DNA from 2 places in the Mesorhizobium kowhaii genome. Region 1 is predicted to be linked to the other one. Evidence: predicted binding sites of a transcription regulator. Region 1 holds the regulator's gene; the other holds the start of a gene.

Region 1 (7,607 bases):
CGTCGTTCTGACGGGGCTCTGTGCGTTCGTCTCGCGTTCCTGGCCGAAAACCCATTTGTGCTTCATGGCTGCGCTGCTGTGCACGCTCGGCCTGCTGGCCGGCAAGGTCGAGACATGGCGGGCGGGAACGCAGATGCTGGGCTCAGAAATCTCGACCCAGGTGACCGGCCGCGTCGTCTCGCTTGACCGGATGGAGACCGGCCGCATCCGGCTGACCATCGACGTGACGTCGACCGCCAGGCCGAAATTGCGTTATGCGCCGGAGCGGGTTCGGCTTTCGGCACGAAAGATCCCGGCAGAGATAACCGCCGGCTCCCTGGTCACCGGCTACGCCAAGCTGTTGCCGCCAACAGGCCCGGTGCGGCCTGACAGCTACGACTTCTCCTTCGACAGCTATTTCGCCGGCATCGGCGGCAGCGGGTTTTTTCTCGGCAATCCAAAGCTTGTCGCCGGCGATGACAACGATATGCCGCTGTCGGCCCGCCTTGCCTCGGGGATAGAAAATGCCCGTGAAGCCATCGCCGACCATATCAGGGGCAGTGTCGGTGGCGCCGAAGGTGAGATCGCCGCGGCGCTGATCGTCGGCGTGCGCGCCGGCATTCCCGATGAAATCAACGAAGCGATGCGGCGCACCGGCATCTACCATATCATCTCCATTTCCGGGCTACACATGGCGCTGGTCGCCGGCACCATCATGATGCTGATGCGCAGCGCCTTCGCCCTGTTTCCAGACTTTTCCGCGCGTCGGCCGGTCAAGAAATACGCGGCCGCCGCCGCACTTTTCTCGATCGCCGCCTATCTCGTCATCTCAGGCATCGTCGTTGCCGCCGAGCGCAGCTTCATTATGCTGGCGGTGATGCTGATTGCCGTGCTGTTCGATCGGGCGGCGCTGACCATGCGCAACCTGGCGATCTCGGCGATCGCCGTCATTGTGGTGTCGCCACATGAAGTGGTCGGCCCGAGTTTCCAGATGTCGTTCGCGGCGACCGCGGCGCTGGTCGGTGCCTATGCCGGCTGGTCGGATCATCGCGCGGGGAAAACGAGACCGCCGCCGCCACGGCGATCGCTGCCCGGCTTTCTCACGCGAAAATTCCTGTTGGCGATGGGTGGCCTTGCCATGACCTCCATCATCGCCGGCAGCGCCACTGCGCTGTTTGCCATCTGGCATTTTCAGCGGGTTTCGCCGCTTAGCCTGTTCGCCAATCTCGCCATCATGCCGATCGTGTCCGTCGTCATGTTCCTGGCCGTTGCCAGCGCCTTGTTGATGCCGTTCGGGTTCGACGGGCCATCCCTCTATCTGATGGGCAAAGGCCTGACGGCAATGATCGCCATATCGGGCTGGATTTCCGAACGTTCGCCTGTCGACGCAGTCGGGTTGATTTCGCAGCAGTCTGTCCTGCTGGTGGCGATTGCCTTGGTCATTGCGACGATGGCGACGACATGGCTGCGGCTCGCAGCGCTTCCCTTCGCACTTGCCGGCATGCTGACCGTCTCGGACACGCGCCCACCGGACGTGCTGATCTCGGAGGACGCCAGGCTGGTTGCGCTGCCGATCGGCGACGGCGAACTCGCCGTCAGCCGGGCACGCCCGAACGAATTCACGGTCGACAACTGGAAACGCGCGCTGACATCCGAAACCATCGTCATGCCGGAGGTGTTCAGCAAAGGAGACGGGCAATTCGAGATAGCGGATGCCGCCGAACTGCCGCCGGGAGCGCCTTTCTACTGCACATCAGGCGTTTGCCTTGCCAAGCATCCGTCCGGCGCGATCATTGCGCATGTCGAAGACCGAAAGGACGCCTGGAAAGCCTGCAGCCTCGCTGACCTGATCATCATCAATGACGCCACGGCCTATGACCCCTGTCACGATCCGCTGGTGCTCGTCATCACCAAGCGACAACTGGCTCGCAAGGGTAGTGCGGCCGTCTTCTTCGATCGCCAATCGGCGACCACGCCTGCGACGATCAGCTTCGCGGTGGACAGGCCATACCGGCCCTGGCACACGCAGCGCAAGTTCTCGCGCGAGGCGAGGGGCCTGCCACCCTACCGCAAACCCGAAAAGCCGGTTGCAAGCCCTGCTCAGTAGCGCCTGATCAACCCGACGAGCTTGCCTTGCACCTTGACCCTGTCCGGCCCGAAAATGCGGGTTTCATAGGCGGGGTTGGCAGCTTCGAGAGCAATCGAAGCACCCTTGCGGCGGAACCGCTTCAGCGTTGCTTCCTCTTCATCCACCAGCGCCACGATGATCTCGCCCGGGCTGGCTGTATCGGCGTTGCGGATGATGACGGTGTCGCCATCGAAGATGCCGGCCTCGATCATCGAATCGCCCTTGACCTCGAGGGCGTAGTGCTCGCCGCCCATGATCATGTCCGGCGGCACCGAGATCGAATGCGTCTGATGCTGGATAGCGTCGATCGGCACACCGGCGGCGATGCGCCCCATGACCGGGATCGACACGGCGGAAACCACGTCGTCGTCATTGCCGGCCGAAGGCATCCGCGAAAGCGCTGGCTTGATTTGCCGGCCAAGGCCGCCTTGACCGAGGCTGCCTTGGATGACGCTTGGCGAGAACTTTCTTGCCGCGTTGAGGCCGGGCGCGATCGAATCCGGCAGTCGCAGCACTTCCAGCGCGCGCGCCCGATTTGGTAGCCGGCGAATGAAACCGCGCTCCTCCAGCGCCGTGATCAGCCGGTGGATGCCGGATTTGGAGGCGAGGTCGAGCGCTTCCTTCATCTCGTCGAAGGAGGGCGGAATGCCGCTTTCCTTGAGCCGTTCATGAATGAACATCAGCAGTTCATGTTGTTTACGCGTCAGCATGGCGACCCCCCAGGAAACCTGAAACCAGAATCGGAAAAACAAACCCAGAACAAACACTATCTGTTCCAGTTGTGTTCCGCAACCGTTTAAAGTTTAATGAATTTGTTAAGGCGGCTGAAATCATTGGCGCGCGGCGGTGAGCCGCGATCGAGGGCCCCCTGCCGCCGCGGCGCACTGGCCTGCATTGAAATTGTTTTGGTTAATGGCCTGTGGCCCACTTCGTGGCGAGGTTTGGCATCAGCTGCCGACAGACCTCGATTGGGGGCATTTCCACTTTCACGTCTCGTTCAGCTGCCGTGAACGAAACGAAGCCAAAATGCCAACTTTCGTCAGAGAAATGGCAGATCTCCCTTGGTCTTTGTCCTTGTCGAACGGCAGATCATCGCGTGTTCATATTGTCCTTACCGGCATGGACATAGACATGCAGCGTATAGCCGATATGAGCGGTCATCAGCGCCTTCGCACGCTCGACGTTGCGATCCAGCGCCGCCTGCATGAGCGCCGTGTGATGTTCGATCGCGACAGCCTGGCGCAACGCCTCCATGGCCTCTTCATAGCCATGCTGCAGGCCGGCGGCCGCCCGCAAGGTTGGTGCCAGGCCGAGAAAGCGGTGATGGCGACGCAACTGATCCGCGATCGTGGAATGGAAGGTCAGCAGCCAGGGGGATGTTGCCGCACTGAGCAGTGCCGCGTGAAAAGCCTCGTGTTTTTCATCCCACTCGTCGACCACTGCGTCGGACGGGTCGTCGACCGCGGTCTTGCAACGCGACAGCCGGTAATGGGCGGCGACGACGATGTCCTCCCATTCACGGCCGCCTTTCTCGATCGATTCCTGGAGCAGAGGCAGTTCAACCACCAACCTGGCGCGTGACAGGTCTTCCAGTTCGAAGCGCGACACCGGAGCGACGGCAAAGCCGCGATTGCTGATGGCGGTCACCAGGCGCTCGGCCTCCAACCGCGACAGCGCTTCGCGCAACGGTGTCCAGCCAATGCCGTAGCTGTTGCGCAACGCGCTGAGCTTGAGTGGCGCGCCGGGCTTCAGACGGGTGGTGAGGATATCGCGACGCAGCAGCCTGTAGGCTGCTTCCGTTTTCGAGAAGTGCTCGTCGTCCAGCATCGTCGTCCATCCCTCGGATGGTGATTATATATGAAAGCCTCACATTGCGTAAATTATATATAATGTTTGACAGCGCCCACGGGACTGCCCATGATCGCCCAACGGTTTCACCTGATATGTTCATCGAGCACGCTCATGCGCGGGGATAGTCGACCATGAATGCAACTCTCGATCTCGCTGCAATCGAGGCGATGGATGCCGCGGATCCGCTGCGTTCCATGCGCGATCGCTTCGTCTTGCCGCAAGGGGTGATCTACCTTGACGGCAATTCGCTTGGCGCGGCTTCACCCGCCGTCTTCGATGAACTGAACAAGGCCGCGACACAGGAATGGGCGCAGGATCTCATCCGTGCCTGGAACACCGCCGGCTGGTTCGACATGCCGGTCGAGCTCGGCGACCAACTCGGGCGCCTGATCGGGGCCGCGGCCGGCCAGACTGTGGTCTGCGATACGACCTCGATCAACATCTACAAGGTGCTGCATGCGGCGCTCGCGATGAGGCCGGACCGGTCGGTCATCGTCGCCGAGGGCTCCAGCTTTCCAACCGATCTCTATATGGCCGAGGGCGTTGCCTCGACGCGGCCGGGCACGACGCTGCGGCTAGAGGGCGTCGATGCGCCTGAGATTGAAGCGCTTATCGACGAGCGCGTCGCCGTCATCCTGGTCAACCATGTCAACTACAAGTCCGGCCAGTTGCGCGACATGGCGGCGCTGACGCGCAGGGCCCATCAGGCCGGTGCGCTGATCGTCTGGGATCTCTGCCACACGGCGGGTGCCTTGCCGGTCGAGCTCGACGGCGCCAATGCCGATTTCGCCATTGGCTGTACCTACAAGTACCTCAATGGCGGCCCGGGTTCGCCGGCCTTCATCTATGCCGCAAAGCGCCACCATGATGATGTCTATCAGCCGCTCAGCGGCTGGTGGGGGCATGCGCGGCCCTTCGCCTTCGAACAGGCCTATGCCGCCGGCACCGGCATCCGCCGGTTCTTGTGTGGCACGCAGCCGGTGTTGTCGATGCGGGCGCTCAAGGGCGCGCTGGACGTCTGGAACGATGTCGACATGACGGCGGTGCGCAAGAAAAGCATCGCACTGACCGACCTGTTCATCCAGCTGGTCGAAACAAAGTGCAGCGCCTACGGGCTAGAACTCGAAAGCCCCCGTAACGGCAACGAGCGCGGCAGCCAGGTGTCGTTTATTCACCCCAACGGATATCAGGTGATGCGGGCCTTGATCGAACGCGGTGTGATCGGCGATTTCCGCGCGCCTTCGACCATCCGCTTCGGGTTCACGCCGCTCTATGTCGGCTACAGGGATGTCTGGCAGGCGGTCGAGGTGCTGGAAGACATCCTGCGCACCGGCGCCTGGCAGGACGCGCGCTTCGAGGTCAAGGCTGCGGTCACGTGAGTGTGTGTCGCCCAAAAGTGCGCCGCGGTTTTGGGACAACGACATACGCAAAGCAAAGACAGATCAGAGACGGGTGCGGACCGTCCAGAGCTCTGGAAACAGGACGACCTCAAGCATCTTCTTCAGGTAGGACGCACCCGACGTGCCACCGGTGCCGCGCTTCAGGCCGATGATGCGCTCGACCGTGGTGACGTGGTTGAAGCGCCAGCGGCGGAAATAATCCTCGAAGTCGACCAGCTTCTCGGCCAGTTCGTAGAACATCCAGTAGCGCTGCGGATCGCGGTAGACTGTCTGCCAGGCAACCAGGACCGCTTCATTCTCGGTGCGCGTCTCACGCCAGTCGGTGCGCCTGGCGTCGGCGCCGATGTCGAATCCGTTGCGGGCGAGCAGCAGCAGCGCTTCGTCGTAGAGCGATGGCTCGGCCAGGATAGCCTCAAGCTTCCCGCTGAGATCCGGCCGGTGCTTGTGCGGGCCGAGCATGGCGAGGTTGCGGTTGCCGGCCATGAACTCGATGGCGCGATACTGCCAGGACTGGAAACCCGAGGATTGGCCGAGCGCGTCGCGGAACTCGGTGTATTCGCTGGGCGTCATCGTCCGCAGCACGTCCCAGGCGTTGTTCAACTGCTCGAAAATGCGGGCGACGCGCGACAGCATCTTGAAGCTCGGCTCGAGGCGGTCGGCGCGGATCGAGCGGATCGCGGCACCGATCTCATGCAGAGCGAGCTTCATCCAGAGTTCGGAGGTCTGATGCTGGATGATGAACAGCATCTCGTCATGCGCCGACGACAGCGGCGTCTGCGCCTCCAGCACTTTCTCCAGGTGCAGATAGTCGCTGTAGGACATGCGCTCCTTGAACGACATCTGTGCGCCTTCGGAGGCCGGATCGTATGGCTCGCTCAATTGATTTTCTCCGTGCGCAGCCGGAAGCGCTGGATCTTGCCGGTCTGCGTCTTGGGCAACGCAGCAATGAACTTCACCGATCGCGGATATTTGTAGGGCGCGATCGTCGCTTTGACATGGTCCTGCAGGCGCTTGATGGTCATTGCGTCTGGCTCCACGCCTTGCACAAGCACGACATGCGCTTCGACGATCTGGCCGCGCTCGGCGTCCTCGGCACCGATGACAGCGCATTCGGCGACATCCGGATGCGCCAGCAGCGCCGCCTCGACCTCGGGTCCGGCAATGTTGTAGCCGGCGCTGACGATCATGTCGTCGGAGCGCGCGGCGAAATGGAAGAAGCCGTCCTCGTCCTGGCTGAAGGTATCGCCGGTGAGGTTCCAGCCGTCGCGAACGTATTCCTTTTGCCTGTCGTCAGCCATGTAGCGGCAGCCGGTTGGCCCACGCACTGCCAACCTGCCGGTCGAGCCACGCGGCACCTCGCGCATCTCGTCATCGACGATGCGCGCCTCGTAGCCGCCCACCGGCTTACCGGTCGACGCAGGCTTCATGTCGTCGAAGCGGTTGGAGATGAAGATGTGCAGCATTTCGGTGGCGCCGATGCCATCGAGGATCGGCTTGCCGGTCTTTTGCGTCCACTCCTCGAAGACCGGAGCAGGCAAGGTTTCGCCGGCTGAAACAGCGACGCGCAGCGATGACAGGTCTGCACCCTCATCCATGGCCTTCAGCATGGCGCGATAGGCGGTCGGCGCGGTGAAGGAGATGGTCGCTTTGTAGGTCTCGATGATGTGGATCATGTTGGGCGGCGTCGCCTGTTCGAGCAGCGTCGCCGCCGCCCCGAAGCGCAGGGGAAAGATGGCGAGACCGCCAAGGCCGAAGGTGAAAGCCAGCGGCGGCGAGCCGACAAAGATGTCGTCCGGCGTCACCTGGAGGATTTCGCGGGCGTAGGCGTCGGCGATGATCAAGAGGTCGCGGTGGAAATGCATCGTCGCCTTCGGCACGCCTGTCGTGCCCGAGGTGAAGCCGAGCAGCGCGACGTCGTCGCGGCCGGTGTTGACGGCGCTGAAAACAACCGACTTGTCGAGGGCCGCGCGATCGAGTTCGGCATCATGGTTGGCGGTGCCGTCGAAGCCGATAACCTGCTTGAGGAACGCGCTGTCCTTGGCGCAGGCGGTCATCTCGTCCATCAACCTGGTGTCGCAGAGCGCGATTGTGATTTCCGCCTTGTCGACGATCTTGGCAAGCTCGCCGGCGCGCAGCATCGGCATGGTGTTGACGACCACGGCGCCGACCTTGGTGGCAGCCAGCCAGCAAGCGACCATGGCGGGGTTGTTGGCCGAGCGGATCAGCACCCGGTTGCCGGGCTTCACGCC
Region 2 (7,607 bases), on a different contig from region 1:
GATGCGAAAAAGGCGCTTTTCCTCGGCGGGCAGCGGTCGATTTTCGATGGCCGCCTGTCGCGCCAGATTTCGCATCCGAATCTGAATCCAGACCACCGGCAGCCAGAACAGACCCGTCACGACATAAAGCAGCAAGGACAGCACAATCCAGCCCTCGGACAGCGGCCATCCCGTTGCCCGTGCCAACAGCACACCTGATATCGGCTGCACCACGACAGCCGTTGCCGTGAATATGGTGTCGGCGACGACAACCGTGCCCGCGACATGGGCGACGAGGTCGGCGCGACCGGTGCGCTGTGCCATCAGCATGAAGAAGGCGATCCCGGCGCCGGTGCCAAAGAGAACCGTGGCGCCAATGACATGCGTCCAGCGCAGTATGTCGGCCCAGAGGTTCATCGCTCGTCGAGGACCGCCAGCGCCACAAGCACCAGGCACAGCATGGGGATCGTCTTGACCAGCGGCCCCAGTGGCGCGAGCCAAAGTTCAGGAACGAGAAGTGTCGCCGCCGCCAGATAAAACAGCGTGATGGCAGTCATCGCCAGCAGCGCTCGCCGCGCCAAAGGCCGGACCAGAACCGCCGCGCCGACAAGGATATCCGCAGCACCGCCGGCAAGAACCGACATATGGGCGAAATTCGCCGACACGCCGCGTGAAACAAGAATAGAAGCGGCCTCGTCTTGCCGGATCAGGCCGATGATGCCCGAAGCAAGCCAGAACAGGGCCAGGCAGCCGAAGATGACCGGTTTTGCCAGCCAGAGGCGCGCGAACCATCGCTCCTGAACATGGGCCGGCATGGCGGCCAGCGTTGCTTCCAGCGGCTGCAGCGGATGATCGGAAAGTTCGTTCCAGGGCCCGGCATGGCCCGTCACGCCACGCGCCAGCGCGGCAAGGGCTGCGCTGCGCAAAGGCGATCGCCAGCCAAGGAGGCCAAGGCCATCGGCAATGGCGGCCGCAAGCCGGCCGACAATGGCCGGTATCGGCACGATCTTCGCCCGCGGCAGGCCAAGCCATGCCCGAAAGGCTGAGAGAACATCGGCGAGCGGTCTGGCCTCGGCTTCGACGAGATCGACGGCAGAACGGGGCGGCAGCGATCCGGCGACCGCGCGCGAGACCGCTTCGGCAACGTCGGTGACCGCCACGGTCTGGATCGGCTGGCGCGACATGACGGCAGGGATAAAACCGGGGAAGGCCGCAAGAGCGCGCAAAAGTGCCGTCCCGCCATAGGCGGCGGGCGCGACCACCAAACCCGGACGCAGGATCGTCCACTCCAGCGAAGAGCTTGCGACAGCCTTGTCGCCTTGCGCCTTGGTGTTGAAGAAAGCGTCGGCAGAGGAGAGGTCGGCGCCGATCGCGGAAATCTGCGCAAAACGGCGCACGCCGGCCTGTTCGCATGCCGCGACCAGCGCCACCACCGAGTGCCGGTGGATGGCGTCGAGGCGATCGCGCGGGCCGTCCTGCAAGGCGCCTGCCGCATTGACGATTGCGTCCATACCGGTGACCACCGGCAGCCAGTCCTCAGCGGCAAGCAGTCGCGACATGTCGGCGGCGATCCAGAGCACCGCCGGCCAGCGCCGCTCGGCATCCACAACATCGCGACCAAGGCCGGCCACATGATGACCGTCGCGAAGCAGACGGCCGACGACGGCTTCGCCGATCAGACCGTAGCCGCCAAGGACGAGCACCTTCATGCAGGGACTTTCAGGCTGCCTCCAGCGCCGCCTTGACCGCGGCGATCGCATCACTGGCTTTCGAAGCGTCGGGGCCACCGGCCTGCGCCATGTCGGGCCGCCCGCCGCCGCCCTGACCGCCCAATGCGGCGGAGGCCACGCGCACCAGATCGACGGCGCTGAAACGGCTTAACAGATCATCGGTGACAGCGACCACGACGCTCGCCTTGTTGTCCTCGCCGGCGCCGACGAAGACGACGACGCCGGAACCGAGCGAGCTCTTGCCGGCATCGGCCAGCGGCTTCAGATCCTTCGGCGAAACACCCGAGACCGCCTTGCCGAGGAAGCCGACGCCCGCCACCGTCTCGTTCTCGGCCGGCGCACCCGCCGCGGCTCCGCCGCCCAGCGCCAGTTTCTTGCGCGCTTCGGACAGTTCCTTCTCGAGCTTCTTGCGCTCGTCGAGCAGCGCCTCGACACGCGCCGGCACGTCGGCCGGCGAGATCTTCAGCGTCGCGGCGACCGATTTCAAACGCCGGTCCTGCTCGTCGAGATGCTTGCGTGCGGCTTCGCCGGTCAAAGCCTCGATGCGGCGCACGCCGGCGGCGACCGCGCTGTCCGACACGACACGCACCAGACCGATATCACCGGTCGCCATGACATGCGTGCCGCCGCAGAGCTCGACCGAATAGGGCCGGTTGGCCTTGGCGCCATGCAGGCCGGTGCCCATCGACACGACGCGCACTTCATCGCCGTACTTCTCGCCAAACAGCGCCATGGCGCCTTCGGCAATGGCGTCGTCGACCGACATCAGGCGCGTGCTCACCGGGCCGTTCTGGACGACGATCTCGTTCGCCATGCGCTCGACCTCTTCGAGATCCTCTGCTGAAATCGGCTTGTTGTGCGAGATGTCGAAGCGCAGGCGCTCGGGCGCAACCAGCGAACCCTTCTGCGCGACATGGCTGCCGAGCACCTCGCGCAGCGCCTCATGGATCAGATGCGTCGCGGAATGGTTCGCGCGTAGCCTGGAGCGCCTGATATGGTCGACCTTCAGCTCGACGGCAGCGCCCGTCTTGACTGTGCCGCTGACCACCTTGCCGAGATGGACGAACAGCCCATCGGCCTTCTTCTGCGTATCGGAAATCTCGATCGAGAAGCCCTCGCCAGAAATGACGCCGGTGTCGCCCATCTGGCCGCCGGACTCGGCATAGAACGGCGTCTGGTTGACGACTACGGCAACCGCGTCGCCCTTGCTTGCGCTGTCGACGGTCTTGCCGTCCCGGACAAGCGCCTGGATGAGGCCTTCCGCCTGCTCGGTCTCGTAGCCGAGGAATTCGGTGGCGCCGGCCTTCTCGCGCACCGGGAACCACACACTCTCGGTGGCCGCGTCACCGGAGCCTGCCCAGTGGGCGCGTGCTTCGGTCTTCTGCCGCTCCATGGCATTGGTGAAACCGGCAAGATCGACCGAGATGCTGCGCTGGCGCAGCGCGTCCTGCGTCAGGTCGAGCGGGAATCCGTAAGTGTCGTAGAGCTTGAAGGCCGTCTCGCCATCCAGCATGTCGCCTGCGTGCAGCGTTTCCGTCGCCTCCGCAAGCAGGCCGAGGCCGCGCACCAGCGTCTTGCGGAACCGCGTTTCCTCGAGTTTCAGGGTCTCGGTTATCAACTGTTCGCCGCGCACCAGCTCCGGATAGGCCTGGCCCATCTCGCGCACCAGGGCCGGCACCAGGCGCCACATCAGCGGATCGCGGGCACCGAGCAACTGCGCATGGCGCATGGCGCGGCGCATGATGCGGCGCAGGACATAGCCACGGCCTTCGTTCGAGGGCAGCACGCCATCGGCGACCAGGAAGGAGGACGAGCGCAAATGATCGGCAATGACGCGGAAGGATGCGACCGTCTCCTTGTCGGGACCGTGCCCGATGGCGGACGACGCCGCGTCGATCAGGTGACGGAACAGATCGGTCTCAAAGACGCTCTCCACCCCTTGCAGGATGGACGCCATGCGCTCCAGGCCCAAGCCGGTGTCGATCGACGGGCGCGGCAGGTCGATACGCTCCTCCTTCGTCACCTGTTCATACTGCATGAACACCAGGTTCCAGAATTCGAGGAAACGGTCGCCATCCTCCTCCGGGCTGCCTGGAGGGCCGCCCCAGATGTGTTCGCCGCGGTCGATGAAGATCTCCGAGCACGGCCCACAAGGTCCGGTGTCGCCCATCGCCCAGAAATTGTCCGAGGTCGCGATGCGAATGATGCGGTCGTCGGAAAACCCGGCGATCTTCTTCCAGAAGCCGGCCGCCTCATCGTCCGTGTGATAGACGGTGACCAGCAGCTTGTCCTTGTTCAGCCCGAATTCCTTGGTGATCAGGTTCCAGGCGAGCTCGATGGCGCGCTCCTTGAAGTAGTCGCCAAAGGAGAAATTGCCCAGCATCTCGAAGAAGGTCAGATGGCGCGCGGTGTAGCCGACATTGTCGAGGTCGTTGTGCTTGCCGCCGGCGCGAACGCTCTTCTGGGCGGTCGAGGCGCGCGAATAGGGCCGCCTCTCCAATCCAGTGAAGACGTTCTTGAACTGCACCATGCCGGCGTTGGTGAACATCAGCGTCGGATCGTTGCGCGGCACCAGCGGGCTCGACGCGACGATCTCGTGACCCTCCTTGCGAAAGTAGTCGAGAAATGTCGACCGGATCTCGTTCACGCCACTCATGAATGCTGCCTTTTCGAGAGAACCGCCGGCGAACCGGCGGAAAATGGGCTCTGGGTATCAAAGCGCGTCGCGCTGAAAACGGATTCAGTCGACGCGCTTTAAGTTTTGCTTCTATGCATGTCGTTGTCCCAAAACCGCTGCGCACTTTTGGGCGACATCCATCAGAAAATAGACTTGGCCTTTTAGCGGTCGCACCGCACCCTGTCCAGAAACACGGAATTGGTCCAAATCGCGACTTTTACCAGCCGTTCGAACCGGGCTGCCACGAACCCAAAACGAAAAACCGCCGGCTCGAAAGCCGGCGGTTTGGAACGCGAAAACACAGAACTCAATTACATAAGCTTGAGATAATGGAACAAGATTATGGCCGATCTTCGGCCGGCATCTTGCGCACGAAGTTGTTACATCGCGCCGGATTCCTCCTCGAAACCGTCGTCGCCGCTCTCGGCGCCGCCATTCTCGAGGAATTTCTCAGCGATCAACCCGGCATTCTGCCTGAGCGCCAGTTCGATCTCGCGCGCCGTGTCGGGATTGTCGCGCAGGAACAGTTTGGCATTCTCGCGGCCCTGGCCGAGACGCTGCGAATTGTAGGAGAACCAGGCGCCCGACTTCTCGACCACGCCGGCCTTGACGCCGAGGTCGACCAGTTCGCCGGTCTTGGACACACCCTCACCATACATGATGTCGAACTCGACCACCTTGAAGGGCGGCGCCAGCTTGTTCTTGACCACCTTGACGCGGGTCTGGTTGCCGACGACCTCGTCGCGGTCCTTGACCGAGCCGATGCGGCGGATGTCGAGGCGGACCGAAGCGTAGAATTTCAGCGCATTGCCGCCCGTCGTGGTCTCGGGCGAACCGAACATGACGCCGATCTTCATGCGGATCTGGTTGATGAAGATGACCATGGTGTTGGAGCGCGAGATCGATGCGGTCAGCTTGCGCAGCGCCTGGCTCATCAGGCGGGCTTGCAGGCCGGGCAGCGAATCGCCCATCTCGCCTTCGATTTCGGCGCGCGGCGTCAGCGCCGCGACCGAATCGACCACCAGCACGTCGATGGCGCCGGAGCGCACCAGCGTGTCGCAGATTTCCAGCGCCTGCTCACCGGTGTCGGGCTGCGAGATCAGAAGGTTTTCCAGATCGACGCCAAGCTTGCGGGCATAGACCGGATCGAGCGCATGCTCGGCATCGACGAAGGCGCAGATGCCGCCCTTCTTCTGGGCTTCGGCCACGGTGTGCAGCGCCAGCGTCGTCTTGCCCGAGCTTTCCGGCCCGTAGATCTCGACGATGCGGCCGCGCGGCAGGCCACCGACGCCAAGCGCGATGTCGAGGCCGAGCGAGCCGGTCGGCACGGTTTCGATCTCGACGACCTGCTCGTTCGCGCCGAGCCGCATGATCGAGCCTTTGCCGAAAGCCCGCTCGATTTGCGACAGCGCCGCATCCAGAGCCTTTGATTTGTCCACCGCTTTGTCCTCTACCAGCCGCAAAGAATTCTGAGCCATGATACATCACCCCTTGGTCGTCAATGAAGGCCGGACAATCCGTAATCCCTGCCTATTTGTACCTTTTTTGTTCTCGTTTGGCAAGGGGGTTCAAATATCTGAAAAACAATCAATATCCGGATTTGTTCTTTTTTTGTCCTAGGGATTCGATCAGGAATGCGCCTCGCATTGGGCCAGACGGTGCAGTCGTTTCGATCTGCCGAATCGCGGGCCTGCATGCGAAGCTTCATCACACAGCCTAGCGCTTGTGCGGCTGGAATAACAAAGGTCATATCGCCGGCATGCTGAAATCTCCAAGAATTCTGGCAGTGGGCGGCGCCCATATCGACCGGCGTGGCCAGGTGTCCGGCGCTTACGTGCCGGCCGCGTCCAATCCCGGCACGATGCGCGAGGATGTCGGCGGCGGCGTCTTCAATGCTTTGCGCAATGCGGTCCGGCGCGGCGTTTCGGCCTCGCTGCTGTCGGTTCGCGGCGGCGATGCCGCCGCCGATACCGTTTCACGAGCCATCGCCGAGGCCGGGATTGCCGACCTGTCCGCCGTGTTCCTCGATCGCACGACGCCGAGCTATACGGCGCTGATCGACCGCGAGGGCGAATTGATCGTCGGCTTTGCCGACATGGCGCTCTATGAGCTGGCGTTTCCCAAGCAGGTCAGGCGCTCGAAGGTGCGAGAGGTTATCGCTGCCGCCGATGCCGTCTTCTGCGACGCCAATTTGCCGACGGCGGCACTGGAGCGGCTTGTGGCACTCGCCGCCGGCAAACCCGTCTTCGCCATTGCCATTTCGCCGGCCAAGATCGTGCGCCTGAGGCCGGTGCTCGGTAATCTGGCCGTCGTTTTCATGAACCGGCGCGAGGCAGTCGCACTGGCCGGCCTGGACAGTGCGGCCTCAGGGCAGGACATCGTAGACGGGCTGAAACGCGCGGGGCTCAAAAGCGGCGTGGTGACCGCGGGCGGCGCTCCCATGCTGGGCTTCGATGAAGCCGGCACCTTCTCGATCCGGCCGCCGACGCCAAGAAAGGTCGCTGACGTCACCGGCGCCGGCGATGCGCTGGCGGGTGCAACGGTCGCTGCCTTGCTGCGTGGCATGCCCTTGCGCGCAGCCCTGCGCGAAGGCATTGCCGCAGCGACGCTGGCCATCGAAAGCGCCGACGCCGTTCCCGATTTCACTACGGCGGCTTTCACCGAGGCGCTGGCTCTTGTGCCGGATGCGCAGGAAGTGGCATGAGACCGGCCAGTTCATAGTGCCGGAGTGTTTTCGCGCGTCCAGATGGATGCGCATCGCTCCGGATTGGAGATCAGGATGACACCAGAAACCGCCCGCCCCTTTATCGATATCCACGTGCCGGTTGCACAGGCTCTGGCTGCTGGCCGGCCTGTGGTGGCGCTGGAAAGCACCATCATCACCCATGGCATGCCCTACCCCGACAATGGCGCCATGGCGGCCGATGTCGAAAAGATCATCACCGATGGTGGCGCAGTGCCGGCGACGATCGCCGTGGTTGGCGGCCGCATCAAGATCGGCCTGTCGGACGGCGAGCGCGAGTCCCTGGCCATGACCGGCGACGCCATGAAGCTGTCGCGCGCCGACCTCGGCTTTGCGGTCGCGCAAGGGCGCACCGGTGGCACCACGGTCGCCGCCACGATGATCGCGGCGCATATGGTCGGCATCAAGGTGTTCGCCACCGGCGGCATCGGCGGCGTGCACAAGGGTGCGGAAAAGAGTTTCGACATCTCAGCCGATC

Evidence for each region. Region 1 encodes LexA, which represses DNA repair genes until DNA is damaged. Its sites were predicted from a motif close to TGTTCNNNNTGTGTTCNG; they were not measured.
Region 2: the regulator LexA is predicted to act here: its motif matches at 5,988-6,005, upstream of recA (recombinase RecA).

Annotation. Positions count from the first base shown of each region.
Region 1 is NZ_JBHLYT010000006.1:227,786-235,392, reverse strand. It holds gene ACFFNA_RS07000 (ComEC/Rec2 family competence protein) at 1-2,086, shown strand, start outside; gene lexA (transcriptional repressor LexA) at 2,080-2,817, opposite strand; gene ACFFNA_RS06990 (GntR family transcriptional regulator) at 3,197-3,934, opposite strand; gene kynU (kynureninase) at 4,090-5,337, shown strand; gene kynA (tryptophan 2,3-dioxygenase) at 5,401-6,237, opposite strand; gene ACFFNA_RS06975 (AMP-binding protein) at 6,234-7,607, opposite strand, start outside.
Region 2 is NZ_JBHLYT010000010.1:109,501-117,107, forward strand. It holds gene ACFFNA_RS11515 (DUF2269 family protein) at 1-396, opposite strand, end outside; gene ACFFNA_RS11520 (SDR family oxidoreductase) at 393-1,688, opposite strand; gene alaS (alanine--tRNA ligase) at 1,699-4,365, opposite strand; gene recA (recombinase RecA) at 4,767-5,864, opposite strand; gene ACFFNA_RS11535 (carbohydrate kinase family protein) at 6,146-7,090, shown strand; gene ACFFNA_RS11540 (pseudouridine-5'-phosphate glycosidase) at 7,166-7,607, shown strand, end outside.